Regions from separate parts of the Paraburkholderia sp. RL18-101-BIB-B genome, predicted to be linked through region 1. Evidence: riboswitches for the same ligand, from Rfam matches in the RefSeq annotation. Region 1 holds a riboswitch; each other region holds the start of a gene.
The links. A riboswitch is a leader RNA that binds a small molecule or an ion and turns the genes downstream of it on or off. The one in region 1 is predicted to bind cobalamin.
Positions count from the first base shown of each region.

Region 2: it holds a riboswitch for cobalamin, as region 1 does, so the genes downstream of both, P0D73_RS10845 (CbtB domain-containing protein) here and P0D73_RS40500 (TonB-dependent receptor domain-containing protein) in region 1, are expected to answer to the same signal.
Region 3: it holds a riboswitch for cobalamin, as region 1 does, so the genes downstream of both, cobW (cobalamin biosynthesis protein CobW) here and P0D73_RS40500 (TonB-dependent receptor domain-containing protein) in region 1, are expected to answer to the same signal.

Region 1 covers NZ_JARESV010000059.1:8,978-18,725, forward strand. Annotated here, with positions in the region: gene P0D73_RS40465 (LysR family transcriptional regulator) at 1-161, shown strand, start outside; gene lgt (prolipoprotein diacylglyceryl transferase) at 281-1,186, shown strand; gene P0D73_RS40475 (SIMPL domain-containing protein) at 1,298-2,029, opposite strand; gene P0D73_RS40480 (EVE domain-containing protein) at 2,217-2,675, opposite strand; RNA gene ssrS (6S RNA) at 2,783-2,964, opposite strand; gene P0D73_RS40490 (cell division protein ZapA) at 3,091-3,405, opposite strand; gene P0D73_RS40495 (ATPase) at 3,402-3,758, opposite strand; cobalamin riboswitch at 3,966-4,222, shown strand; gene P0D73_RS40500 (TonB-dependent receptor domain-containing protein) at 4,314-6,206, shown strand; gene P0D73_RS40505 (FecCD family ABC transporter permease) at 6,246-7,298, shown strand; gene P0D73_RS40510 (ABC transporter ATP-binding protein) at 7,295-8,134, shown strand; gene cobT (nicotinate-nucleotide--dimethylbenzimidazole phosphoribosyltransferase) at 8,172-9,233, shown strand; gene P0D73_RS40520 (adenosylcobinamide-GDP ribazoletransferase) at 9,276-9,748, shown strand, end outside.
Region 2 covers NZ_JARESV010000005.1:40,261-50,008, forward strand. Annotated here, with positions in the region: gene P0D73_RS10840 (CbtA family protein) at 799-1,539, opposite strand; gene P0D73_RS10845 (CbtB domain-containing protein) at 1,551-1,772, opposite strand; adenosylcobalamin (AdoCbl) riboswitch at 1,775-1,928, opposite strand; gene P0D73_RS10850 (histidine phosphatase family protein) at 2,017-2,604, shown strand; gene P0D73_RS10855 (hypothetical protein) at 2,623-3,063, opposite strand; gene P0D73_RS10860 (alpha/beta hydrolase) at 3,130-4,134, opposite strand; gene P0D73_RS10865 (MFS transporter) at 4,154-5,512, opposite strand; gene P0D73_RS10870 (alpha/beta hydrolase) at 5,509-6,585, opposite strand; gene P0D73_RS10875 (porin) at 6,661-7,713, opposite strand; gene P0D73_RS10880 (LysR family transcriptional regulator) at 7,878-8,780, shown strand; gene P0D73_RS10885 (ATPase domain-containing protein) at 8,865-9,748, shown strand, end outside.
Region 3 covers NZ_JARESV010000070.1:1,899-11,646, reverse strand. Annotated here, with positions in the region: gene P0D73_RS42545 (cobyrinic acid a,c-diamide synthase CobB) at 1-803, opposite strand, end outside; gene cobO (cob(I)yrinic acid a,c-diamide adenosyltransferase) at 807-1,409, opposite strand; gene P0D73_RS42535 (cobalamin biosynthesis protein) at 1,421-1,864, opposite strand; gene cobA (uroporphyrinogen-III C-methyltransferase) at 1,861-2,634, opposite strand; cobalamin riboswitch at 2,873-3,124, opposite strand; cobalamin riboswitch at 3,192-3,472, shown strand; gene cobW (cobalamin biosynthesis protein CobW) at 3,672-4,763, shown strand; gene cobN (cobaltochelatase subunit CobN) at 4,770-8,576, shown strand; gene P0D73_RS42515 (magnesium chelatase ATPase subunit I) at 8,573-9,643, shown strand.

The DNA of each region.
Region 1 (9,748 bases):
GCGTCGTCTACCGGCCGCTTTCCGAGTCGGTGCCCGCGATCGAGACGGGCCTCGTCTGGCGGACCGCGGAGGTGAGCCCGGTGCTGGCGGGCTTCATCGACATCGTGCGGGCGCATGCGTCGACCGTCGAGGCGCAGCCATCCACCGCGCCGCGCATTTAGACGCGTCCTCGCGAACGCATTGCCGGCCGGACCGTCCAATGCATGCACCGCAAGGTGCGGGCAGCGCCGCCCACCCAGATAAAACCTGCTTCTGAACCTGAACTGCCCATAACAACACGATGCTCATTCACCCCAATTTCGACCCCGTTGCCATTCATCTGGGGCCGCTCGCAGTGCGCTGGTATGGACTGATGTACCTCGTCGCGTTTATCGCGGCGATCGTCGTCGGCCGGCTGCGGCTGCGTTTGCCGTACGTCGCCGCGCAAGGCTGGACCGCCAAAGATATCGACGACATGCTGTTTTACGGCGTGCTGGGCACGATTCTCGGCGGCCGGCTCGGCTACGTGCTGTTCTACAAGGCAAGCTTTTATTTCGCGCATCCGCTCGACATCTTCAAGGTGTGGGAAGGTGGCATGTCGTTTCACGGCGGCTTTCTCGGCGTGACGTTTGCCATGGTGCTGTTCGCGTACCAGCGCAAACGCTCGTGGCTGCAAGTCACCGACTTCGTCGCGCCGATGGTGCCCACCGGCCTCGCGGCAGGGCGCCTCGGCAACTTCATCAATGGCGAGTTGTGGGGCCGCGTGACCGATCCGTCGGCGCCGTGGGCCATGCTGTTTCCGGGCGCCGCGCCCGACGACGCCGCGTGGCTCACCGCGCATCCGCAATTGGCCGCGCAATGGCATCTGAACGAAGTGTTCGCGCAATATCACATGCTGCCGCGCCATCCGTCGGAACTGTATGAAATCGCGCTGGAAGGCGTCGCGCTGTTCTTCGTGCTGTTCTTCTTCTCGCGCAAACCGAAGCCGATGGGCGCGATTTCCGCCGTGTTTCTGATCGGCTACGGCCTCGCGCGCTTCACGGTCGAATTCGCGCGTGAGCCGGACGATTTCCTCGGTCTGCTGGCCATGGGCCTTTCCATGGGCCAATGGCTGTCGCTGCCGATGATCCTCGCCGGTATCGCCATGCTGGTGTGGTCTTATCGCCGCGCACGCCGTGAACCGGCGCAGGCGGTCAGTGCGAGTTGATCTGACTGACCGCTACGTTTTTTTATCGTAGCCAATGAGAAAAAGCCACGGCATGCCATGGCTCTTTCTCTTGCTGCGTCAAAGCACCGCTGCGAGCAGTAAAAAAACGCGTTACTTCATCTGCACCGAGCCCGACACATTCACAGTGACCGTCGACGTGCCGCCTTCGATCGGCACCGGCGCCGAAGCCTTCGCGTCGGCGCCCATGGCGCGTGCGCTCATCATCATCATCGGACGGGGCATCACGCCGTTGTGGCCGACGTTGACCTCGCGAATCGAATAACCGCTGTAGCCGAACGCCTGCGCGGATGAAGCGGCCTGCTCGCGGAACGACTTGATCGCTTCGCCGGTGAGCTTCTGCTCGGCCGCGCGCTGCGCTTCAGGCGAGAGCGAGAACTGCACGTTGCCGACCTGCATGATCGATGCCATTTGACCCGCGAGTTTCGAAACCGCGGCGAAGTCGTGCGATTCGAGCACGATCTCCGTGCGGCCGCGCCATGCGGAAATGCGCCCGTCACGGTCGGTGGACGGATAGATCGAGAACGAACCCGTGCGTGCCGTTACGCCGTTCACACCCTTGGCCTTTTGCAGCGCCGAATCGGCGCGCTGGTTCAGCGTTGCCGTGAGCGCCGACGGATCGCTCGCTTCCTGCTCGTAGAACAGCGTGATATCGACGACGTCTTGCGGCACTTCCGCGCTGGCCTGCGCGTTCAGCGACAGCACGCCGGCCGGCTGATACTGCATGACGCCTTGCGCGCGTGCGCCTGCCGGCGTCAGTGCGAGCGCGGCAGGCGCAGCGCAGACGAGAGCGAAAGCGAGTGCACGTGCGGTGTTTTTCGTCATTGTTGGACTCCTTGCTTGAACAGGTTGTGCACGATCGGGGCAAGCGCCGCGCAATGGCACGGCGTTTGCGAGTCCCGTTTTTGAGTCCGTTAGGCGCTTGTAACCTGAGCTTGGTTCCCCGGTTTGACGTTGCTTTAACGTTTGCGTGTGCATGAATACGCGTTGCGCATCCATCAAGCATGCAAGCTCAAGCGAGCCGCTTGGTGATGAAGCGCCATTCGGCTTCGGTCACTGGCGTGATCGACAGGCGGTTGCCTTTGGCGAGCACGCGCATGTCCTTGAGTTCGTCATGCTCGCGCAGCGCGGCGAGCGGAATCAGCGGGATCTTCTTCTTGAACACCACATCGACGAGCACCCAGCGCGGCGTTTCCTGCGACGACTTCGCGTCGTAGTAGGGACTCTTCTTATCGAACTGCGTGGGGTCCGGATACGCGGTGGACGATACCTCGGCGATTCCCGCGATGCCGGGCTCGGGACAGCTCGAGTGATAGAACAGCACACCGTCGCCGACCTGCATCATGTCGCGCATGAAGTTGCGCGCCTGATAGTTGCGCACGCCGGTCCACGGCAACGTGCGATGCGGTGCGTTGGCGAGATGATCGATGCTTGCTTCGTCCGGTTCGGACTTCATTAGCCAGTAGCGCATGAATCGAATTGAACGTTAAGGGGTTGAAGATGCGGAAGAAACCGGCGTACAAAAAACAGCGCCCAAAGAAAAACGGCACCGAACCGAAGTCCGATGCCGTTCTAAATAAGGTCCCCGCCTTAGCCGCTAGGCCGGCATCCTGAACCGGGGGTTCAGAATTGGTCGCAGTTAGCAACACTTCGGGTACATCAGACAGAGTGACGCGCACACCCGTGCTACAAATTTCCGCAACCGTGCACATGGCATTGGTTCAAGGAATATATGACCTTGGCGAACCAGGCAGGGAAGCTAAACCGATGAAGCTGAACTACCGATTGAACTCAAACGTTTGCTGAATCTTGCACGCCTTGTGCTCACGCACTCCGTTTGAATCCGCTGCCGATCTCAGGACCGGCAGCACGATAACACACGACCCTTACTGCATGCTGTACTGCTCAATCACAGTACCCAGCTGTTCGTTCATTTGATGCATTGTACGCCGGATTTCTTCAGCGGGAAATGCTTCTCCGTGCCTCACGCTCGATTGCAGTCTAAGCAGTTCCGATGCCAGCGACAGCGCAGCCATGACAGCAATGCGATCCGTGCCGCGCACGTTGCTGTTATTGCGGATCTTCGACATTTCGGCGTCGACGCGTGCGACCGCTTCGAGCAGCGCCGCTTCCGTTTCCGGCGAGCAGGCGAGGCGATAGGGCACGCCGAGAATCGATACTTCGATCTGCTTGGTGGTCATGCATTTTCTCCGTGGCGGGTCACGTCGCTCTCAGCTTCGACTTCGTGCTGAGCCGGCTCGAGCAGATCGAGCTGGTTGTCCGGCTCGCTGTTCGCGCGGGCACGCGGCAGCTTCTCGAGAATCGCATTCAGGCGTACCTGTGCGTCGTCGATCTTCGCCGATAGCGCGTCGCGTTCCGCCTGCAGCGCGTTACGTTCCTCGCGCAGCATCGCAAGTTCCGTGCGCGTGGCTTCGACTTCGGCGCGCGAGTGGGCGAGCTGCTCTTCGAGCGCGAGTCGCGCTTCATTGTGGCGTTGGCTGATCGCAATCAGCTTGCCGATATTCTGTGAAAGTGTTTCGAGTTCGGTGAGCATGTGCTGCGTCCTCTAAAGACATCGCATTTTAGCGCGGAATGTCGCAGGTTCCGACAATTGTCTCGTTTCGAGACGTAACAACATCGCTTTGTGCAGGCTTTTATCGACCATATGATGAAAAAGTACTCACGCGTCGGACAATAGCCTGCACTTAACAGAACAGATGGCCCACGGTCCCGGCATTGTTGACGGACCCCGAGGCCGCTCCTAAACTTGCCGCACTCTGGTGCCCGCGTGCGCTTTTCAACGGCGCGCGCAGTTAAACGGGAAGCAGGGCGCGCCGTTCACGTGAACGCGTCAACCTGCGCTGCCCCCGCAACGGTAAGCGACCGCATTCGTCATGCAAGTCGATTCTGATCGCGTGTTGGAAGTTCAACTCGCGAGTGTGCCACTGCGCGTCACGCGTGGGAAGGCGGAATCGATGTGTCGCCAGCCCGGATACCGGCCAGAGGGAGAGGCACGTCACGCGCGAAAATGTTAAATACGCGGGCGCCTCGTTACGCATCGGCCTGCGGGGAAGCGGGCCGCGCACGCTATCCACAGGACTTTCATCCCATGCTGTCCCCCTTCGCCCGCGCGGCGTTGCTCGCCTTCGCGGGCCTGCCGATCGTCGTGCCTGCGCAAGCTGCTCCTTCATCTTCTTCTTCGTCCTCGGCGGCGGATTCATCGGCCGCCGTGCCGTCTTCGGCGGTGCTGTCGCCCGTGGTGGTGACCGCGGAGCGCGGGCCGCAAGCACTCGCCGATGCGATCCCGCAGACGTCGCTGTTCGATCAGCAGGATATCGCCGACACCACCGCGACCGATTTGCCCGGCCTCCTGCAACTCGCGCCCGGCGCGCAAATCTCGCGTACAGGTGGCCCTGGTTCGACGACCAGCCTCTATTTGCGCGGCGCGTCGTCGACGCAATCGCTGCTGCTGATCGACGGCGTGCGGGTCGATTCGGTGAGCCTGGGTGCGCCGCAACTCGCGCAGATTCCGCTCGACCAGATCGATCACGTCGAGGTGGTGAACGGCAACGTGTCGGCGTTGTACGGCTCGGGCGCGATTGGCGGCGTGGTGCAGGTATTCACGAAAGAGGGCGGTGACCACCCGCCGCGTTTCAATTTTTCGCTGGGCTACGGCAGCTATCACACGCAGACGCAGCAGGCAGGCGTGAACGGCGCATTGGATAAAGACGGCAAGACGACCTTCAGCATTTCGCTCGCGCGGTCGAAGGACGACGGCTTCTCGTCGCTCAATCCACGTGAGGCGCCCAACGCCAATCCGAATGCGAACGGCTATCTGAACGAGAGCATCTCGGCTTCGCTGCGCCACAAGTTCAACGACAAATGGGATGCCGGCGCCAGCTACTTCCAGTCGAACGGCAACAACAGCTACGACAATGCGTACGGCGTGCCGACCGATCTGAACAACCTGTACAGCAAAGTGCGCCAGGTCTCGGTGTTCGCGAACGGCAGGCTGACCGACTGGTGGACGACGCACTTCATCGTCGCCGAAGGTGACGACCGCAGCGTGTCGAATACCAACGGCGTGTACAACGGCCGCTTCGATACCGACAATCGCCAGTACACATGGCAGAGCGATTTCGCGCTGGCCGCGCAGCAGAAGTTGCAGGTCGGCTATGAGCATCTCGATCAGAGCCTCGATTCGGATACGTTCGCGGCGCCCGACCGGCATGTGGATTCAGGTTTCGTCGGCTATACGGGGCGCTTCGGGCGCAATCAGATTCAGGCCAACGTGCGGCGCGACCAGTATTCCGATTTCGGCGGAGCGAACAGTTACTATCTCGGCTATGGCTTCGACATCACCGGCCATTGGAAGGTGACCGCAAGCTATTCGGATTCGTTTCGCGCGCCCAGCTTCGACGATCTGTACTATCCGTTCAGCGGCAATCCGTCGATCCAACCGGAGCGCAGCCATTCGATCGAAGCCGCGCTGCAGTACGCGTCCAATGCGCTCGGCGTGATGCGCCTGACCGCATTCCAGACGCGCTACGCGAATCTGATTAACTATGAGCAGGTGACGCCCGGTATCTATCTGGCACAGAACGTCGGCCATGCAAAGGTGCAGGGGCTCGAAGGATCGTGGAGCGGCCATGTCGGCAAGACGGACGTGCGCGCGTCGGTGACGCTGCAAAATCCCGTCGACCTCGACAACGATGCCGACCTCGTGCGGCGTGCGCGGCGCTTCGGTGCGCTGACGGTGAACCGCAGCATCGCCGCGTGGCGCGTCGGCGGCGAGTGGATCGTGAGCGGCCCGAGCAATGACAGCAGCGGCAAGCTGGGCGGCTATGGCGTGGTGAATCTGTCGGCGCGCTACAACATCACGAAAGCATGGTACGTGGCCGCGCAAATCCAGAATCTGTTGGACAAGGACTATGAAACGGCCTACTCGTATAACTCGCCGCGGCGCGGTGCGTATCTCACGGTTGGTTGGCAGCAGCAGTGAGCGAGTCGCTTCGCTAAGGTCGTGCGGATGAGCCGACACATGAGCCGACACGCGAGTTCGATGCCCGCGACACTGCGCGTGATGAGCGCGAAGCGCGCGGCCGCGATCTGGCTTGCGCTCGCAGTGATCGCGCTGGCGGTGTTGATGGCGTCGCTTGCGTTGGGCAGCGTGTCGCTTGCGCCGATGCGCGTGCTGGCGGCGCTGATGCCGTCGCATGCGTCGTCTGTCGGTTCTTCTGACTTAGCCGCCGAGATCGTCCGCACGCTGCGCTTGCCGCGCGCAGTGGCCGGTTTCGCCTGCGGCGCGTTGCTCGCGCTGGCCGGCGCGTTGCTGCAAGTGCTGTTGCGCAATCCACTCGCCGAGCCCTACGTGTTGGGCGTATCGGGCGGCGCGGCGACCTTTGCGCTGATCGCGATGATCGCCGGTTGCGCATGGTGGATCGTCGACGCGAGCGCGTTCGCCGGCGCATTCGTGTCGATCCTGCTGGTGCTCGGCCTCGCGCGCCGCGAGTTGTGGCGCGGCGAGCCGCAGGACACGTCGCCGCGCTTGCTGTTGACTGGCGCGGTGATCGCTGCGGGCTGGGGCGCGCTCATTACTTTGCTGCTCAACCTCGCACCCGACAATCGCTTGCGCGGCATGCTGTTCTGGCTGACCGGCGACCTCAACGGCGGCACGATGCCCTGGACGGCGCTCGCCGCCCTCGCTATCGTGCTGGTTGCGATCGTGCCTGTCGCGCCGCGTCTGAATGTGCTGCTGCGTGGCGACGCCGCCGCGCAGGCGTTGGGCGTCGCCGTGATGCCGTTGCGTTTGCGGGTGTATCTGGTGGCTTCGCTGGCAGCGGCCGCGGCGGTGACGACGGCGGGCACCATCGGCTTTGTCGGACTGGTCGTGCCGCACATGCTGCGGCTCGCGTTCGGCAACGATCAGCGCATGCTGCTGCCGGCCGCGGCGCTCGGCGGCGGCGTCGCGGTGATGGGCGCGGACCTGATCGCGCGTACCGTGATCGCGCCGGCGCAGCTGCCGGTCGGCGTGATCACGTCGATGATCGGCGTGCCGGTGTTTCTGTGGATGCTCCTGCACAGGCGCCGATGATGCAAGCTCACTCCATTTCCGAATCCGTCCTCAGCGCGCAACGTTTGACCTTGCGTGTGGGCGCGCGCACTTTGCTCGACGCTTTCACGCATACCTTCTACGCAGGCGAGATCTGGTGCATCGCCGGCCCGAACGGCGCGGGCAAGACAACCTTGCTCTCCACGCTCGCGGGCTTGTTGCAACCGTCGGCGGGACATGTCGAACTCGATGGCGTGCGCCTCGCCGACTGGCCGCCGCTGCCGCTCGCGCAACGCCGCGCGCTGATGCCGCAAAACGCGCCCGACGCATTCAGCGCGAGCGTGCTCGATATCGTGATGCTCAACCGCTTCCCGCATCTCACCGGCTGGGGCTGGGAGCGCGAAGCTGATCGTGAAGCGGCGCACGCGGCGTTGGACTTGTTGGGCCTCGCCGCGTTCGCCGCGCGTGATGTGCTGTCACTCTCCGGCGGCGAGCGGCAACGCGTGGCGCTGGCGGCGGTGCTATGCCAGGAAGCGCCGTTGCTGCTGCTCGACGAGCCGTTGTCGCATCTCGATCTGCATCATCAGATCGACTGCCTCGAGGCGTTGGCCACGTGGACGCGCGAGCCTCGGCGTACAGTGATGTTTTCATGTCACGACCTGAACCTCGCGCGCCGCTTCGCCACGCATGCGCTGCTGCTCGACGGCGCGGGCGGCGCGTATGCCGGACCGGTGCACGACGTGTTGACGCCCACGCTGGCGAGCCGCGCATTCGGCTATCCGTTGATTCTGATTCGCGACGGCGAACACGAGGCGCTGATTCCCGCGCCGCGCGCGCGTCACGGATCGCCTGCCGGACATGACACGCCGGCAAGCTGATCGCTTCATTCCCACATTCTCTTTCAGACACACGCTCATGACTTCTTTGCCACGCTTGCCCGGATTGCCCGAAGTCGAACCGCTCGATCAAACGCTGCGTGACGAGCTGCAGCACATCATCGATACCAAGACGAAGCCGCCCGGCAGTCTCGGCCGGCTCGAAACGCTCGCGTGTCAGATGGGCCTGATTCAGCGCACGACGCGTCCCACCGTGACGCGCCCGGCGATGATCGTCTTCGCCGGCGATCACGGTGTCGCCGAAGAGGGCGTGAGCCCTTATCCGCAGGCGGTGACCGCGCAGATGGTCGTCAACTTCCTCGCCGGCGGCGCGGCGATCAATGCGTTGAGCCGCGTCTCGGGCATCGAGCTCGAAGTCGTCAACGCGGGCATTGCGACGCCGTTGCCGTCGACGGCGGGTCTCGTCGACATTCCCGTCGCGGCCGGCACGCGCAATTTCGCGCGCGAGCCGGCCATGAGCCGCGACCAGGCACTCGCTGCGATGCAGGCGGGCGCGGCGCGCGTGCGGCATCACGCGGCGCTCGGCACCAATGTGATCGGTTTCGGGGAGATGGGGATTGCGAACACCTCGGCGGCCGCGTGTCTGATGAGCCGGCTGTGCCGCGTGCCGATCGACGAATGCGTCGGCCGCGGCACGGGTCTCGACAACGCGGGGCTCGCGAGGAAGCGCAACGTGCTGGCCTCGGCGCTCGCACGTCACCCCGTGTCCACCGATCCGCTCGACGTGCTTGCCACCTTCGGCGGCTTCGAGATCGCGATGATGGCGGGCGCCTATCTCGCGGCCGCCGAGGCACGTATGACGATTCTGGTCGATGGCTTCATCGCGACCTCGGCCTTGCTGATCGCCGACGCCTTCGCGCCGAGCATTCGCGAGTATTGCGTATTTGCGCATGCGTCGAACGAAGCGGGGCATCGGCGCATGCTCGATCATTTCGGCGCGCTGCCGTTGCTGTCGCTCGACATGCGTCTTGGCGAAGGCACTGGCGCGGCGCTCGCGGTGCCGCTGTTGCGCGCGGCAACGGCGTTCGTCAACGAAATGGCGAGCTTCGAATCGGCCGGCGTCGCGAATCGCGATGCGTGATCCGCTTGATCCTTCAGACAGAAACGCTCGACCGGCACACACATGAATCCGCTCGCGGAACTGCGCTATTTCTTCACGGCGCTCGGCTATTTCACGCGCGTGCCTGTGCCGCGCTGGGTTGGCTATGAGCCGCACTACCTGAACGCGGCGGCGCGTTATTTTCCGCTCGTCGGCGTATTGATCGGCGGATTGAGCGCGGTGGTCTATCTCGCCGCGCTGCGCGTATTTCCCGCGGGCGTGGCGGTGCTGCTGTCGATGGCCGCGTCGCTGCTCGTGACCGGCGCGTTCCACGAGGACGGTCTGGCTGATTGCGTCGATGCGTTCGGTGGCGCCTATACGCGCGAAGATGTATTGCGAATCATGCATGACTCGCGCATCGGCGCTTTCGGCGCTATCGCGCTCGTCATCGCGCTTGCATTGAAGTGGCAGACGCTCGTTGCATTGCCGCCGATGCGTGCCGCAAGTCTGATGATTGCCGCGCACGCGGCGAGCCGTAGCTGTGCGATCAGCTACCT
Region 2 (9,748 bases), on a different contig from region 1:
GACTGTAAAATCTGGTCAAACCGATTAAATAGATAGGTACTTCGCATAACCAGGAAAATGCTTAATGGAAAGCAGAAATTTGGGTAACTTTTTTTGAGGTATGCGAGGACGATTCTGTGCTAGGTGAGTGGAGTGCGCCACGCCGAATTTTTCAACTACGGAAAGGGCAATCCAGGTTGTCCCAAAGGTTCATGCAGTGCCCCGGAAATCACACCCAGCGATATTCTGTCCAGTCAGCGCAGAAAAAAACTCGCACGAGGCGGGCCAAGGCAGCCATGCTTGGAACGCGCAGATACGACGGGGGTTGCTGAGGGAGCTGGATAGTCCTCAGGGACAAGTGACTTTGCAGACAGAAAGGGGGAACCGGATTCGCCCGGAAGGTTCACGCGATATGGTTGCGGGTACTAGCGCTGTCGCGCGGACATTTCTGTGGGTCGCTGCTCAAGGACTTCAATCCAAGTGCGTGCCGGGTGTAACGCGTCCCTTGCTGACGTGATGAAAGAAAGTCCAGTTGAGCCACGGCTAGGCGGCAATGTGGTCAAGTACTCTCCACGACAAACTGCCGGTTCAGCATCCTCTCGCCATCTGGTTGAAAGTATTCATTTGGGCGCAGTGTCGCGCGCGCAAAGTTATCAACAGAAATTGTTCGCAAGCCTGTGGATAACCACCCCACAACCGCCCCAACTCCTTGACGCAGAACCCTTCTTGACCACTGCGCGCAAAGCACGGAGAGCGAAGTGCGAGAGCAAGACGCGGAGCGCAACCACCAAACCTGTTGCGCTCACCAAATCCAAAGCATCAAACCGACTTCACCGCCGACCTTCCCCCCACCCGCATAAACGCACTCCGCTCAACCAGCGCCCCAAACAGCAGCCCGATCGTCGCCCACATAATCGCCTGCATGCCCAGCGCCGCGACGCGGAATTTCCACAGCAGCACCGCCGGGAAAGCCTCCGGCACTTCGTTGATCGTGGGCATCGACAACTGCACCGCGGCGATGATCACGATGAACACCGCCGCCCCCACAATCGAGCCGTTCCACGCGCCAAGCTTCATAGCCGCACGGCGCCGCACCTTGAGCGAAAACACCATCGCGGCCAGCGATATCGCAATCATCAGGAAGAACAAACCCGTCCGCGTCCCAATCGTTTCAGGGTCGCCGACCGAAGGCGGGTTCGCCGGATACTTCAGATTCGGCACGACCGCCAGCGCAATGAACGCGCCAAGCGCAAGCCACGCGGACAACGCGCGCGGGCTCAATGCGCCCACTCGTCCATAGGCGTACGCGAACACCAGCGAGAACAGCCCGCCGAATGCCGCGCCGTAAGTCACCACGCCAGTCAACAGGCCGATACCCCGCTGCGTATCGCGGCTCACAATCTCGGGTTCAGCGGCCTCGCCCTTCGCGGCGTCGGCTTTTTCTTCAAACGAAATCGCCTGATTCACCTGCGGCTCGCCCACCACCCGGGCAAAGCCGAACGTGAGCAGTCCCGCGGCGATGCCTGCAAGCATCCCGCGTACCAACAATTTACCAACCATGGTCGACTCCGTTAGTGGCAGGGAAAGCCGAGCAGATGGCGGCCGTCGTGCACGAACTCATGCACGTACATGCCCGGCACCAGCGAGGTGGCGCCCTGTTCCGCACCCACGAAGTAAAGCGCGAGCAACAACAGCAAACCGCCGAACACGACCCAGGGCAACAACTCGCGCAGCGGAATCGGCGTGGGTTGAGCAACAGGCTGGTTGGCGGGATCGAAAACAGCGTCGTTCATGATGGACATCTCCTGGGGTAACGCGCCCCGATAGTCATTGCAGAGGATTGGTGCGAAGCTCAGGTCTGGCTTTCGGCTTGTGCTGCCGATTACAGTGGCGCGACCGCGCCGGGCTCTCACCGGCTTCCGCGCTTCGCAGTCCCGCTATTCTACGCGCTAAACTTCGGCACCCGGCAACGCAAAACGTACGCTTCATCCCGCTCGCGTTCGCCTTCGGGGCGCGGCTTCACAGGACATGAACAGAATGGACACTCGGCTGTTACTGATCAGCCACGCATCGACCGCCGCCCAGCGCGCAGGCCGTTTTCCCGCCGACGACCCGCTCGACGCCCGCGGCCTCGCCGAAGCCCAAGCGGCGCGTACGCGTCTGGAGATCGCGGACGACGCGGACGCTTTCGTCAGCCCGGCCGCCTGCACGCGCGAGACGGCAGCCGCCCTGGGCCTCGCGGCATCGGTCGACGCCGGTCTGGCGGATATGAACTACGGCGCATGGCAGGGGCGGCGGTTGGCCGACCTCGCTGCCAAAGCGCCGCAAGACCTCGCCGCATGGGCGCGCGATCCCGACGCCGCGCCGCACGGCGGCGAGTCGTTCAGTCAACTCGTGAAACGGGTAGGAGAATGGCTCGACGCGCTAAACGGCGCGAAGGATCGTGCACCGAATCATGCGCTCGACGTGATCGCCGTCACCCATGCGCCGGTGCTCCGGGCAGCGATCGTGCATGCGCTAGGGGCATCGCCCGCCGTGTTTCCGCGCATTGAAATCGCGCCGCTTTCGATGATCGAGTTACGGCGCTCGTCGCGCGGCTGGACATGGTGGCCGGCGTCACACTAGCCACCTTCGTGCGGCGGCTTACTTACCCGACACCACCAGACGCAGCTTGTTCGAACCGGTCGGCGTCAGCGTGATGTCGGTCCGCTTGCCCTTCGCACCCAGATAAAAGTGCTGACGTCCCGGCGAATTCTGATCGTGCGTGGCGTCCGGCAGACACGACGCGATGTCCGCTGCGACTGCTTGCAGCGCGTCGGCATTCGAACCGGCGTCGTGATGCGGCGTCCAGCTGCATTGATACGCACCGCGGCTCGCCGAACATTGCGCGTCGTCGCCGTAAGGTTGCGCGACGCCCTTGCCATCGTCCGGCGTCAATGAAGCGAGCCCGCCAGGGGCGGCCGCGACGATCCGTTTCAGTGAGGTACACGGGCTAGGCGCATCGTCGCCATATGCGCTGCCGGTCAGCAACGCGCCTAGCGATGCAGCGGCAAGCGCGGTGGCAAGTATTCGGATTCTATTCATGTCGGCGCGGTCCTTGAAGTCACTCACAGGTATTAGCGCGGTAGCACGCTTCGTGCCCATGCGCACTCACAGCCCAGTACCAAACAAAGCCGCCAGCCCCTGCGCCGAAGCAAAAATCCCCTTGGCATCGTGCCCGACACCATCGATCACATACGTCCGGTGCTTCGCCAATCCTTCCGGATGCCGCAACGCCATATAGCGCGCATAAGCCAGCCCGCGCCCGAGCCGGTGTTCCCCTTGCGTCAGCGCGGCGCATGAACGGTCGAGCGCCGGATGCTGCGGATCGCAATCCGCGCCGCCGAGCAGCACGGTGACGTCACGCTGCGCGTAACGCGCTTCGAGCGCTGCGGCAGAAGCCGCGTCGCCCGCATAGCCCGGCAAATCCTCGAGCCCATATTTCCAGCGATTGAACGACGGACACATCGCCCGATCGAACGCCGCGAATTCGCCGGACGCAACCGGCCGCATCGCATCGAAGTACACATACGACGAAGGATTCGCGACCACGTAGCGCAGCGCGATGCCGCGCGCCGCGAGCGGCGCCTCGTCGCGCGCCACCACCGCATAGCGCTGCACGACTTGTGCGCCGCCCGAGTGCCCCGCGATCACCACCTCGGCAAGCGACGCGAACTGCTCGCGCGAAGCAAGCGTATGCAGAATGGCGTCGAGCACATCGAACGAACTGATCGGCGCGGGACCTTCCGCGTTCTCCCCGCCCATCCAGCTCGTCCAGTCCCAATGCAACGTGGACGGCGGCACCTCGTGCGCCTCGACATCCGCCGTCGCGAGAAACTGCGGCACGATCAGCAGCGTATCGGCCGCACTGCCGCCGGCGAGCGCGCACGAACGCTGCGCGAGTTCGAAATACGTGTCGCCGTTGCGCAGGCGGCCATGAATCAGAATCACGGCGCGTTGGACTTCGCGCGTCGGCGCTAGCCAGTCGCCGTTCGAAAACACGGGCACGGTGCCGCTGCCGGCTTGCGTCGTGACGCTCAGATGCCGGCTTGCGACAACAGCGACCGGATGTTCATTCGGCGCGCGTTCGTCGTCTGTGATGAAAGGCTGGGTCATGCAATAGGCTCGTGGTTGATCAATGGGTGGCGGGCCTCGCCGCCGCGCCGCCCGACATGCGTCCGGCGCGCGTGAAGTACACCATCGCGAGCGACACGAAGCCGGCAAAAATCAGGTAGAACGCGGGCGTGAGGCTGCTGCCGGTCACGCGCGTCAAGGCGGTGATGGTGAGCGGCGCCATGCCGCCGAACAGCGTCACCGCGATGTTGTACGAGAGCGCTACGCCCGCCGAACGGCTGCGCACCGGGAACAATGTCGCGAGCATGCCGGGATGCGCACCGGACATTGCGGCGAGGAACACCGTGGCGATCATCTGCGCGATGAACAGATGCCCCGGCGTCGGGTTCGTCACGACGAAGTGATACAGCGGATACACGCAGAGCATCCACGCGATCACGATCGGATAGAACAGCCTGTACGCGCCATAACGATCGGCGAGCTTGCCCGACAGCGGAAACAGAAACAGATTCAGCACGCCGGACACGAACGCGCCGAGCAACGCGGTGGAGAGCGGCAAATGCAATTGCCGTTCGACATACAACGACAGATACGAGTGCCACACATAATTGGTCGCCGCCCCGATGATGATCACGCCCATCGCGCAGATCGCCGCATCGCCGTTGTCGCGGAAGAACTGACGGATCGTGACGCGCGGCGGTTTGTCCTTGTGATCGAGCAGCCGCTCGAACTCCGGCGATTCGGCCACGCGATGCCGGATGTAAAAGCCAAACGGCCCCGCCAACGCGCCGAACAGAAACGGCAGACGCCAGCCCCACGCCACCAGTTGCTCATGCGTGAGTTGCGTGGTCAGCAGATAGCCGACCCCGGACGACAGCAGCAACGCGAACGCCTGCGCCGACATATTGAAGCTGCCGTAAAACATCTTCTTGTGCGGCGGCGCATACTCGACCAGCATCGCCGATGCCGTCGCGAACTGTCCGCCCACGGAGAGCCCTTGCAACAGGCGCGCGAGCACCACCAGCAGCGGCGCCGCGATGCCAATGCGCGCATAGCCCGGCGTGAGACCCATCAGCAGCGTGCTGGCCGCCATCGAAATGATCAGCAGCGAAAGCGCTTTGCGGCGCCCCGCGCGGTCCGCGTAGATGCCGAGCAGAATGCCGCCGATCGGCCGCACGATGAAACCGACGGCGAACGTGGCGAGCGTCAGCATGATCGACACGAATCCACTGCCGCCGGGAAAGAACACTTGCGCGATGATCTTCGCGAAGTAGCCGTAGATCAGAAAGTCGAACCACTCTAAGCCGTTACCGAGGACGGAGGCGAAGATCGCGCGCCGCACCATCGACGGACTCAAGCCGTTCGACGCGTCGCCTTCGGACGCGGTACCGGCGCGCTGATTGAAGGTCGCTTCGCTCATTGCTCGCATCCCGGAGTGTCGAACATCGCCGCCAGCGCGCACACCGACGTCAGCATGCGCGCGCCGTTGTGCCCCACGCCCGGCACGATATGAAAGCGCTGCTTCAAACCGTTCGGATGACGCGACTGGATATACCGGTAGTACGCCTCGGCGCGCGCGACGCGTTGCGGCCCTTGCGCTTCGGCGGCGCAGGTTCTGTCGAGCGCGCTTTGCTGCGGATCGTCATCCGCGCCGCCGACGAGGTAGTCGATCCGGCGCGCCGCATAGGTCGCTTCGAGTTGCGCGGGTGTTCGGTCGTCGAGATAGGGCGGCCGGTTGTCCATGCCGTATTTCCATTGATTGAAGTCGGGACATTGCGCGGCATCGAACGGCGCGGCAATGCCTTGCGCGTTGGGCCGTTGCGCATCGAAATAGGCATACGTGGACGGGCTCGCCACGACGTAACGCACGTCGATGCCCTCGCCGGTCAGCGCGGCGATGTTGCGCGCCGCGACGGCGTAGCGTTGCACGACTTGCCCGCCGCCCGAATGCCCGGCAAACACCACGTGCCGCAGATTGGGAAACAGCTTGCGATCGGCGAGACGCGCGACGATCGCGTCGAGCACCTCGTAGGAACTGATCGGCAGCGGCGCGCGCGCCGCTTCGCCGCCCATCCAGGCGTCGCCGGTCCAGCGCAGCAGATCGGCCGGTTCGTCATGCACGCGCGTGTCGAGCGTGGCGAGGAATTGCGGCGCGATCAACAGCGTGGCGTCGGGGTCCGCGTGTGCGGCATCGCGAGCATTCTGCGCGGTGCGAAAGTACACGTCCGCGTTGCGCAGCTTGCCGTGAATCGCGATCACCGCGCGCGTCACTTGCGGCTGCGCGACGTTCCAATCCTTCGACAGATACAGCGGAAATTCCGCGTGCCCTTGCGGCGTGTCGATCGTGAAGCGCGTATCCGAGATCGTCGCCACCGGCTTCAGATGCGGCTCGTAAGCATGGACCGCGAGCGCGGGTTGCGCGAGCGTCGCTAGCAGGGCAGCGGCGGTTGACGCACACAGCACCCCAATACGTCGTGAAAGATTGAAAGTCATGCAGCTTGCTCCTGATCGCCGTGTACTGTCTTGAACGCGGCGCATCGTCGAATCCGTCGTTGAAAAACCGAATACTTAGAACCGGTGGCGAATACCGAGCGTCACACCGGTCTGGTTCGGACCGAATGCGGTGTCGCTCGTCAGGCCGACGGGCGTGTACTGGTCGTTAGCGTAGTGCGTGGACGCGGCATACGCGACCGTTGCGTACACATCGGTTCGCTTCGAAAGAATATAGTCCGCCCCCAGCACGCCCATCAACGAGTTCGACACGTTGTCCGCCTTGTTGCTCTGGTAGTACGCGGCGGCCGTCAGGCGGAAAGCCGGCGCGATCAGATAACGCACGCCGCCGAACCACAATGCCGACGACACCGACTTGCCCTTGGTCGGGTTAAACAAATAGTGCTCATAGCCGCCCATGAGCGTGACGTCGCCGAGCTGCTCGCGCGCCGAGGCGCTCCAGTTGCGCGACTTGGTCCACATGCCGGTCGAGTTGATCGCGCCGTTGCGGTAGTCGTAGGCCACCGCGGCGGCAAAGCTGCCCATGTCGTAATCGAGCGCGCCGCCGTAGGCCGCGCTGCTCTGAAACGAATCCGCCGAGCCGCCGAAGCTGTAATCCGCCGTCGCCGTCAAACCGCCGAAGCGGCCCACATATTTGACCGAGTTGTTCACGCGCGCCTTGAACGAAAAGCCGTCGACGGATCCGGTGGTCGGCATCCACGTGTATTGCTGGCCGAACACCATCGGGTCGTATTTGATGAGCGTGTCGTACATCGCCGTGTACTGCAAGCCCGCCGACAGTGCGCCGTAGGCATTCGAAAGTCCCACTGCGGCCGTGCGGTTGAACAGCACGCCGGCGCTCGCGTTGGTGCCGTCGTTGCCGTTGAAGCCCGCTTCGAGAATGAAGAACGCTTTGTTGCCGCCGCCGAGATCTTCGGCACCGCGAAAGCCGAAGCGCGAATTACTCAAGCCGCCGGAATTCTCGCGGACCAGCGAGCCGCCGCCGGCGCCGGCATGGTTGAGAAATTCGAGGTTGGTGTCGATCACACCGTATAACGTGACCGATGCTTGCGCATGCGCGCCGGCGCAACTCATGACGGCCAGGGTGGCCACCGCACATTGTTTTTTCATTGACGTCTCCACGTTTTGTTTTATTTCGCGTTCATTTCCTATGCGATGGACGAGATCGTAGGATCGGCCGTGGCAAATGTAAAATACCTGTTTTAAGCACAACCCATATTTATTCGATATGGCAGCGAGCCGACCTTCGAGCGCTGTCCGGGAGACGAAACACCATGGAGCTGCGGCATCTGCGTTACTTTCTGGCGGTCGCCGAAGAAGGCCAATTCACGCGCGCGGCAGAGCGGCTGGCCATGCAACAGCCGCCGCTCTCGCAGCAGATTCGAACGCTGGAAGAAGAGATCGGCTTCGAACTGTTCGTGCGCATGCCGCGTGGCGTCACCTTGACGCCGGCCGGCCAGGCCTTTGCGGAAGACACGCAACGCTTGCTGCAGAATCTGCAGCAGTCGGTCGAAAAGGCGAGCCGGATTGCGCGCGGCGAGCTCGGCACGATTTCGATCGGGCTGACGAGTTCCGCGGCCTTTCATCCGTTCACGACCGAGGCGATCCGCGCGTTTCGCGCGGTGTGCCCCGAGGTCGCCGTCGAGCTTGCCGAACTCAACGCGGCGGAGATCATCGAGCGTCTGGCCGCGGGCCAGATACAGGCGGCGTTTCTACGCAAGCCGGTCGACGCGCGCGAAGGCGTGGCGTTCGAGTTGCTGCTCGACGAGCCGATGGTCGTGGTGTTGCCGGTCGGTCATCCGTTGCTCAAGGGCAAGAAGCGGCCGCAAGTGTCGCTGAAAGCGCTGGCGCACGAAGACTTCATTCTGGTCCGCCGCCCAGGCGCACCCGGCATGTACGCCGATATCCTCGCCGCGTGCCGGCAGGCCGGCTTCGTCCCGCGCATTGCCCGTGAAGTGCCGCGCATGGTGTCGGGCATCAACCTCGTTGCGGCAGGTCTGGGCGTGACGCTGGTGCCCGCTTCCATGCAGCGTTACGACCAGGTGGGCACCGTGTATTGCACGCTCGCGAACCCCTCGAAACTCAGCGCGCCGCTGCACCTCGCCTATCCGACGGCGTTGCATAACAGCGCGGCCACGCGCTTCATTCAACTGGTGAAGGAGCGCGCTGCTGGATGACCGCGTCGATGGGCACAGATATTGCGTTCTCGCCGTACCGGCTGAACAACCACCAGCCATTCATCGACGCCAAAACGCTACGCCATGTCAAACAGACAAGCCGCCGCCAAGCCGGCCCGCCTTTCCTCGGGAATCGAAGGAATCGACGACATCCTGGGAGGCGGTCTCACGCCGCACCGCATGTACCTCGTGGAAGGTGCGCCCGGTACAGGTAAAACTACCCTGGCCTTGCAATTCTTACTCAAGGGTGTCGAAGAAGGACAGGGAGGCTTGTACATCACCTTGTCCGAAACCCGCTCCGAACTGATCTCGGTAGCTGAAAGCCACGGCTGGGACATCGGCGGCTTCAGCATTCTCGAGCTGGTGTCTGACGAGGGTCTCGACCCGCAGTACGAGCAGACCGTGCTGCACCCGGCCGAGGTCGAACTCGGCGAGACGGTGCGCAACGTCATCCAGCAGGTCGACGAACTCAAACCCGCACGCATCGTGCTCGACAGCCTTTCCGAGTTGCGTCTGCTGTCGCAGAACCCGTTGCGTTACCGGCGGCAGATTCTCGCGCTCAAGCGCTATTTCGCCACCCGTGAATGCACGGTGCTGCTGCTCGACGACAATTCGGCCGATCCCGGCGACGTGCAGCTGCACAGCATCGCGCACGGCGTGATCAGCCTCGACAATCTCGTGCACGACTACGGCGGCAACCGGCGGCGCGCGCGCATCGCCAAAATGCGCGGCATCAAATTCCGCGAGGGGTACCACGACTTCACGCTCGACACCGGCGGCATCCACGTGTATCCGCGCCTCGTCGCGGCGGAACACCACGCGACGTTCGACACCGAAGCGGTCAGCACCGGCACGCTGGGACTCGACGCGTTGCTGGGCGGCGGTCTGATCCCCGGCACCAATGCGCTGATGATCGGCCCTTCGGGCGTCGGCAAGACCACCACGGTGGTGTCGTGCCTCGTCGCGGC
Region 3 (9,748 bases), on a different contig from region 1:
GAGAAGAAGGCGACTTGCGCGCCGAGTGCTTCCAGCAGCGCGATGTTGGCCGGATAGATGAACGAGAATGCGGCGTCGCGCGCAATCGCAATCGTCTTGCCTTCCAGCAGGCGCGGCAGGACGTCCGATAAGGGCGCGCCGAATTCGACAGGCGGTGGCAGTTCGGCGAGCGCGGTGCGGCCTAGAGTGTCAGCGGCACGATCCAGGCGCGCGTCGAGATCGTCGATTTCGTCCGCCTGATGCAAGCCGAGGTGACGATCGGGCAGCGCGATTTCATCGCTGGCGGCAATGTGCCCGCACCAGCGCAACTCCGGCGGCAACGCTTCTTCGAGCATCTGCGCATGCCGCGCGGAGCCGACGCGATTGGCGAGCACGCCATAAAACGGCACCTGCGGCCGGAATTGCGCGAGACCGAAGGCGACCGCGCCGAAGGTCTGCGCCATCGCCTTCGCCGAAATCACCGCGAGCACCGGCACGCCGAACGTGGTGGCGAGATCGGCGCTGCTCGGCGTGCCGTCGAACAGACCCATCACGCCTTCGATCAGGATCAGATCGGCTTCGGCGGCCGCTTGCGCGAGCAGCGTGCGGCAGGCGGCTTCGCCCACCATCCATAGATCGAGTGAGAGCACGGGCGCGCCGCTCGCGCGCGCCAGAATCATCGGATCGAGAAAGTCCGGTCCGGTCTTGAAGACGCGCACGCGTCGCCCCAGCCGCCGATGGTAGCGCGCGAGACCCGCCGTGATCGTGGTCTTGCCTTGGCCCGACGCGGGCGCGCTGATGAACAGGGCGGGGCACGCGGCCATCGCTCAGAACTCCACGCCGCGCTGCGCTTTCACGCCTTGCTCGCGATACGGATGCTTGACGATGCGCATTTCGGTGACGAGATCGGCGGCTTCGATCAACGCGTCCGGCGCGTGGCGGCCGGTCACCACCACATGCAGCATGGGCGCGCGCGCGGTCAGCACCGCGAGGACTTCGTCCAGCGGCAGGTATTCGTACTTGAGTACCGTGTTCAGCTCGTCGAGGATCACCATCTGGTAATCGCCGCTCTCGATCATGCGGCGCGCTTCGTCCCAGCCTTTGCGCGCGGTCGCGATGTCGGCGTCGCGGTTCTGCGTGTTCCAGGTGTAGCCGTCGCCCATCGTGACGAAATCGCAGTTGGCGATCGCGCCGAGAAAGTCGCGCTCCGACGTGTGCAGCGCGCCCTTGATGAACTGCACGACACCCAGGCGCATGCCGTGGCCGAGCACGCGCACGGCCATGCCGAACGCGGCGGTGGTTTTGCCTTTGCCGGTGCCGGTGTTGACGATCAGCAGGCCTTTTTCGACGGTGGCGTTGGCCTGTTTTTTCTCGTGGCCTTCGCGGCGACGCTCGGTCATGCGTTGATGCGATTCGGGATCGGTCTTCATGGCAGGTCCTGTTACTGAGTGTCGTTGTTTGGGTGTTCACTATCGGCGTGCGCGGCGCTCGAAGCAATCGCCACGGTGACGCCGGCATGGACGGTTTTGCGCACGACGAGGCGGGCTCGATCCGCATTGAGCGCGCCGGGTTCGCCGAGCCCGGCAGTCGCGGCAAGCAGCGCACACGGCTCGCAAACACCGTCCACGCCGAGATGCTCGCGCACTGCCGCCGAAGGCTGCGCCACGGGCATCGACGCGATCTGATCAAGGCTGAAGAATGTCAGCGGCAGCGCATGACGTGCGCAAAATTCGAGCAGGCCCGTTTCGTCGGCTTTGGTATCGACCGAGGCCACGCTGCGGATTTCGTCGAACGAATGCGCGCCGAGCGCGGCGCGCACCGCGGCTTCGATCTGCGCAGCCGGGCTGTGCAAACGGCAACCGATGCCGACGCTCAGCGTTTTCATTGCGTATCCGTTCCGTCTGCGGGCGGCGTTGCAGCGTCGGCCTGCGCCGCCGCGCGCTCCAAGGCTAGCGACGCCACACCGCCGATCACCACGATCGCCGGCGAGCCGAGCCCGGCGCGCGCGACGATATCGGCGAATTCGCCGAGCCGGGCGAGCGCATGGCGTTGCCCGGGACGCGTGGCCGATTCGATCGCCGCGCACGGCGTGTCGGCGCTCATGCCGGCCGTGAGCAACGCGCCGACGATATCGTTGAGCCGCCGCATGCCCATGTAGATCACGAGCGTCATGCGGGTGGCCGCGAGCGCGGCCCAGTCCGGCTCGCCGCTGCCCGCGCCGTGTCCGGTGACGAACACCACGCCCTGCGCGTGATCGCGATGCGTGACGGGAATGCCGATCGCCGCGGGCGCCGCGATTCCCGCAGTAATGCCGTTGATGACTTCCACCTCGATGCCCGCCGCGTGCAGTGCCTGCTGTTCTTCGCCGCCACGGCCGAATACGAACGGATCGCCGCCTTTCAAACGCGCGACGCTGCGCCCGGCCCGCACATGTTCGAGCAACTGCGCGACGATGCCGTCCTGCGGCGTGGATGGATGGCCGCCGCGTTTGCCGACGTAGACGACGAGCGCGTCGGCACGCGCGAACTGCAGCACCTCGGGATTCACCAGATCGTCGACCAGCACCACGTCGGCCTGCGCCAATGCACGGGTCGCCTTGATGGTCATGAGCTCGACGTCGCCGGGGCCGGCGCCGATCAGCCAGGCGCGGGTCATCGCGGCGTGCATGGCGAGCGCCATGTCGTGACAAGCGGAAAGGGGTAAAGCGCGGACGGTCGCCAGGCGGCGGACTTTGGGGTCATGCGGTACGACGGATTCAGGCACGGCGCAATGTGTGGCGCGTAGCGATTCCAGCCGGAATCCGCATACGTGGACACACTATGTCGTGCTTCAGCGCCTTCACATCCGTCCCTCGCGGATTCCGGCGGCCGGCGGCGCGATGTTGCCCTGAGGTTCGCCGCCTCCGCGTCTGGCCGGTATCCGGGCTGGCGGCCTCATGCGCTTTGCCTTCCCGTCCGCATTCGCTGGAATGTGCTGGACAGTGGCATCGAAAAAACGCATGCGCGGCGCAAGACAACTCAAGATTGCGCCGCAGGTCGCTTACCGTTGCGGGGACAGCACAGGTTGAGCGCATGGAGCGCCGCCTGTTTCCCGTTTAACTGCACACGCGAATGCATGTGCGGGCACCAAACGCGCGCATACGATAGCACATGGCGCCCCGCCCGATAAGCGCTTGCGGCTTGCGGTTCCTTGACGGCACCGGGCCGCGGGCCTACACTCGCACGCACTTTGGTGCTCGTATGCGCGCTCGTGCGCATGCAGTTAAACGGGAAACAGGGTGCCCACCTGCCATGGATCGGGTCAACCTGTGCTGCCCCCGCAACGGTAAGCGAAATGTGGTGCTAAGTTCAGTTCATTAGCGCCGCGGAGCCGGCTTCGATGTCCACGCGCAAGGCCGCGTCGGCATATCACCACTGGGCGAGAAATCACTCGCCCGGGAAGGGGAAGCGGCGCTTTCGCCAGCCCGGATACCGGCCAGAATACGAAGGACGAACGCCGCGGGGATGCGGCGCTGCGTTCATGACCTCATTCCCGCTTTCTGTTTTTCTGTTGTCGCGGCAACGCCGTCGTTCGTCCCCGTGTTTTGTTATCGTCGTGGCTGGCCGGGCCTGTGCCTCGTTTTGCCCGGCGTAGGCAGATGGCCATACAGACACAGCGGCGTGCGCGTGCAACTCCTACGGATGGACCTCACGATGCAAACTCAAATGCGCAAGATCCCCGTCACCATCGTCACGGGCTTTCTCGGCAGCGGCAAGACCACGCTGCTGCGGCATATTCTTCAGCATGCGGGCGGCAAGCGCATCGCGGTGATCGTCAACGAGTTCGGCGAACTCGGCATCGACGGGGAAATCCTCAAGGGTTGCGGCATAGGTTGCGATGAAAACGGTGTCGAAACCGAAGGCCAACTGTATGAACTCGCGAACGGCTGCTTGTGCTGCACCGTGCAGGAAGAGTTTTTTCCGGTGATGGAAAAGCTCGTGGAACGCCGCGATCAGATCGATCACGTGCTGATCGAGACGTCGGGTCTCGCGTTGCCGAAGCCGCTGGTGCAGGCCTTCAACTGGCCGCAGATCAAGAACAGTTTCACCGTCGATGCCGTGGTCACCGTGGTGGACGGCCCGGCCGCCGCGAGCGGTCAGTTTGCCGACAACCCCGTCGCCGTGGATGCGCAACGCAAGGCCGATCCGAATCTCGATCACGAGTCGCCGTTGCACGAACTGTTTGAAGATCAGTTGTCCGCGGCCGATCTGGTGATTCTGAACAAGACGGATTTGCTCGACGACGCGCAGCAAAGCGCGGTTGAAGTGTTGCTCCGCGAGGAGATTCCGCCGCAAGTGAAGATCGTGCGCGCGCACATGGGGCAACTCGATCTGCACACGTTGCTGGGCCTCGAAGCGGCCTCGGAAGACACGATCCACTTGCGCCACGATCACCACGGTTCCGCCGACGACGCCGACCACCATCATGACGAATTCGACTCGGTGGTCGTGCAGGCGAATGTGTCGTCGCGCGAAGCGGTGATCGCTGCGTTGCAGCGTCTGGTCGAAACGAACACGATTTACCGCGTCAAAGGTTTCGCGGCGCTGCCGGGCGCGGTGATGCGTCTGGTGATCCAGGGCGTGGGCCGGCGCTTCGACAGCTATTTCGATCGACGCTGGCAGGCCGGCGAAAGCGGCCGGAGCCGCTTCGTGCTGATCGGCGAGGATCTCGATCAGGCCGCGTTGCAGCGCGCGTTCGACGCGGCGCTCGGCGTGCCGTCGAGCGTCGAAACGCAACAGGCGTAAGCGCTCATGCATCTGCTGCGTACCACGCCTGGCGGTTTTGTCGACGATACGCAAGGCGTGATCCGTATCGATCAGCAGCCCGCGGATATCGTGGTGCTCAGCTCCGCCGATACCACGCTGTCGCTGCTGGCGAGCGTTTTTCCGCGCCTGGGTGAGGGCTTCCCGAGCGTGCGGCTCGCGAACGTCACGTATTTGCGGCAATCGGCGTCGGTCGATTTCTATGTCGAAGACGTCTTGCAGCATGCACGCGTGGTGGTGGTCGATCACCTCGGCGGCGAGGCGTATTGGCCTTACGGCATCGAGCAGGTGGTGGCGCTCGCCGAGCGCAAGCAGCAGACGCTCGCGATGTTTTCCGGCGATCTGCAGGAAGATCCGAACCTGCTCGCGCGCAGCACCGCGAGCGCCGATCTGTGCCATCAGCTGTGGCGCTATCTGCGTGAAGGCGGCCCACAAAATGCCGAGGCGTTCCTGCGCTGTATCGCGCACCGTGTCTGCGGGTGGGGACGCGAACCGGCGCCGCCGCGCGCGTTGCCCGCCGCGACGCTCTACCATCCCGAGCGTGACACGCCGACGGTTGCCGATTGGCAGGCGCGCTGGCGGCGGGACGCGCCGGTCGCGGCGATCCTGTTCTACAAGGCGCATCTGCAGGCGGCCAATACGGCCGTGTTCGATGCGCTGATCGACGCGCTCGAATCGCAAGGTCTGAATCCGCTGCCGATCGCGATTACTTCGCTGAAAGATGCGATGAGCCGAGACGTCGTGCAGTCGCTGTGCGCGCAGCACGAGGTCGCGTTGGTGCTGAACACGACCGCCTTCGCCGCGTCCGCGATCGACGACCCCGAGCCACTTGCGCTCGCCGGCGACGCTCCGGTGTTCCAGGTGATCCTGAGCGGCGGCAATCGCGAGGATTGGGTCAAGGACAATCAAGGCCTCAATTCGCGCGATATCGCCATGCATATCGCGCTTCCGGAAGTGGATGGCCGCATCATCACGCGCGCGATCAGTTTCAAGGGACTCGCGTACCGTTGTCCTCACACTCAGGTCGACGTGGTGCGTTATCAGCCTGACGCCGAACGAGTGGGCTTTCTCGCTGAACTGAGCCGGCGCTGGTGCCGTCTGCGTTCATTCGATAACGCGGACAAGAAACTCGCGCTGATCCTCGCCAACTATCCGATGAGCGAAGGGCGCATCGGCAATGGCGTGGGCCTCGATACGCCCGCCTCGGTGGTCGGCATTCTGTCGATGCTGCGCGCCGAGGGCTATCGTCTCACCGACTTGCCCGCGAACGGCGACGCGTTGTTGAAGAAGCTCACCGAAGGCGTGACCAACGATCCGGTCGTGCGCGATCTGCGTCCCGCGCTGCAAAGCCTCGCGCTCGACGACTATCTCGGGCACTTCAATGCGTTGCCCGCCGAGGCGCGCCAGGCGCTGAACGCGCGTTGGGGTACGCCCGAACAGGACCCGACGCTGCGACGCGGCCGCTTCATGATCGCGGGCTGGCGCTGCGGACAGGTGTTCGTCGGCATTCAACCGTCGCGTTCGCGCGAACAGGGCGACTACGCGAGCTATCACGACGCCGAACTCGTGCCGCCGCATGCGTATCTGGCGTTCTATTTCTGGTTGCGTCACCAGTTCGGCATCGACGCAGTCGTGCATGTCGGCAAGCACGGCAATCTGGAATGGCTGCCCGGCAAGAGCGTCGCGTTGAGCGATGCCTGCTGGCCCGATCTGATTCTCGGGCCGATGCCGCATCTGTATCCATTCATCGTCAACGATCCGGGCGAGGGCAGCCAGGCAAAACGCCGCGCGCAGGCCGTCATCATCGATCACCTGATGCCGCCGCTCACGCGCGCCGAAAGTTACGGACCCTTGCAGGATCTCGAGCGCCAGGTCGACGAATATTATGAAGCGCTGATGGTCGATCCGCGCCGCTCGAAGCTGTTGCGACGCACGATTCTGGCGACCATCGTCGAACATAAGCTGCATGAGGAGCTGAGTCTCGCGGCGCCGAACGGGCAGGACGATGAAGACGCGCTGCTCACGCGCGTCGATGCGTGGTTGTGCGAGTTGAAGGAGGCGCAGATTCGCGATGGCTTGCATACGTTCGGGCAATCGCCTGATGGCGTGCAGCGGCGCGATACGTTGCTGGCGTTGGGGCGTTTTCCGGTCGGCGACGGCCAAGGCGGCAAGGCCGGTTTGATCGACGCGCTGGCGCGTGATCTGCGGATGGATCATCTGTTCGATCCGCTGTCGGTGGACTGGTCGGCGGCGTGGGATGGGCCGCGTCCCGATGTGCTGCAGCGCGTGAGCGATGCGCCGTGGCGGCACTGTGGCGATACGCGGGAACGGTTGGAGTTGCTGGCGGCCGAGTTGCTACGTGATGTGTGTGGCGATCGAACGGACGCATCGGTAGCGCCGTTTTATGCGGCCGGCTTGCCGCAAGCGGAGCAGGTGATCGAGCGTCTGCGTAACGACGTGTTGCCACGGCTCGACGCTTGTGGTCCGCAGGAAATACTTCAATTGAAGCGTGGCCTCGAAGGGCGTTTCGTGCCGCCGGGGCCGAGCGGTTCGCCATCGCGTGGCCGGCCCGACGTGCTGCCCACCGGCCGCAATTTCTATTCGGTCGACACGCGCGCAGTTCCCACGCAAGCCGCCTGGTCGCTCGGCTTGAAATCGGCCCAGCAGTTGATCGAACGGCACTTGCAGGAGAAAGGCGACTATCCGCGCGCCATTGGGCTTTCCGTCTGGGGTACCGCGACCATGCGCACGGGCGGCGACGATATCGCCCAGGCGCTCGCGTTGCTCGGCGTGCGGCCGAAGTGGGCGCCGGGCAGCCATCGCGTGACCGATTTCGAAATCATGCCGATCGAGGCGTTCGACCGACCGCGTATCGACGTCACCCTGCGGGTGTCCGGTTTCTTCCGCGACGCCTTCGCCAACGTCATGCATCTGTTCGACGCCGCCGTGCAGGCCGTCGCCGAACTCGACGAACCCGAGGACGTGAATCCGATTCGCGCACGCGTGCTGCGCGAACGCGATGCGTTGATCGCGCGCGGCATGGATGCCGCCGAAGCGCGCAAGCGCGCCGGCTGGCGCGTGTTCAGCGCGCGGCCCGGCGCATATGGCGCGGGTCTGCAGGACATGATCGATTCGCAGCAATGGCAGACCGACGCCGATCTCGCGAACGCGTATCAGGCGTGGGGCGGTTACGCGTACACGCAAAAGAACTCGGGCGAAGAAGCTCGCCACGCGTTCGGCACGCGCCTCGCCGCGATGGACGTGGTGCTGCAGAACCAGGACAACCGCGAGCACGACCTGCTCGATTCGAACGACTACTACCAGTTTCAGGGCGGCATGGTTGCGGCGGTGCGGCATCTGGCTGGCGATCAGCCGAGCGTGTATCACGCCGACCACAGCAATCCGGCCGCGCCGCGCGTGCGTACGCTGCATGAGGAGATCGCGCGCGTGATCCGCTCGCGCGTGGTCAATCCGAAATGGCTGGATGGCGTGAAGCGTCACGGCTACAAGGGCGCGGCTGAAATCGCCGCGACCGTCGATTATCTGTATGGCTACGATGCGACCGCGCGCGTGATCGCCGGTCATCAATATGCGCTCGTGACCGATGCCTATCTGAACGATGCGGACACCCGTGAGTTCTTGCAGCGGCATAACCCGCACGCGTTGCATTCGATTTGCGAGCGTCTGCTCGAAGCCATGCAGCGCGGTTTGTGGCAGGCGCCCGGCGACTATCGCGCGCAAGTCGAACAGCATCTGCTCGCGAGCGAGCAGCAGATCGAAGGAATGCAAACATGAATCCAGCGATGAGTGCGGGCGCCGCGCGGCCGGCTTTTCCCTTTGCCGCGCTGATCGGGCAGGCGCCGTTGCAGCAGGCGCTGCTGCTGGCCGCCATCGATCCGGGCTTAAGCGGCGTGCTGGTCACGGGGCCGCGCGGCACGGCGAAATCGACCTCCGCGCGCGCTCTGGCTGAGTTGTTGCCGCAAGGGCAACTGGTAAATCTGCCGCTTGGCGCCAGCGAAGATCGTTTGATTGGCACACTCGATATCGAAACCGTGTTGCGCGACGGCTCGGTGCGGTTCTCGCCCGGTCTGCTCGCGAAAGCGCACCACGGCGTGCTGTATGTGGACGAAATCAATCTACTGCCCGACGCACTCGTCGATGCCTTGCTCGACGCGGCTGCGAGCGGCGTGAATACCGTTGAGCGCGATGGCGTGTCGCATAGCCATGACGCCAGCTTCGTGCTGATCGGCACGATGAATCCTGAAGAGGGCGAACTGCGGCCGCAATTGATCGACCGTTTCGGCTTGATGGTCGAGTTGCAGAACTGCTTCGAGCCGCGCGTGCGTCAGGCGATCGTGAAGGCACGGCTGGCGTTCGATCTGGATCCACAGGGCTTTCGTGCGGACTATGCGCAGCAGCAGGCGGCTTATATCGAGCAGATTCGAGCGGCGCGCGAAGCGCTGCCGCAACTCGCGTTCGACGACGCCGTGCATGCGCATGTCAGCGAGCTGTGCATCGGCGCCGCCGTGGATGGCCTGCGCGCCGATCTCGTGATGCTGCGCGCGGCGCGCGCGTTGGCGGCGCTCGAACAGGCGGCCGCGGTGACGGCCGAGCATGTCGATCGGGTGGCCGAGGCGGTGTTGGTTCATCGGCGCCATGTTCGCGAGTCGCAGGCCGAAGGCGATGCGCGTAAGCGTGACGCCGAGCGGGAGGCTTCTTCCGATAGCCGTGCTTCATCTGCGGAAGGAAATGCGCCGCCGGCCGCCGCTACCGGCGATAGCGATTGGGGCTACCTCGCGCCCGAACCGGCCGGGACCACGCACGTCAAAGGCGTCATACCGCTTAGCGTAAAAAAACGCTGAGCCATCGGAAGGGCGCCGCCGCTGACTCGCGCAGCGGTTTTCGATGGCGGCAAGGCGCGGGCGTGGGTGGGCGCGGCCGCTTGAGCGGGGAACCGCGCAAGCGCA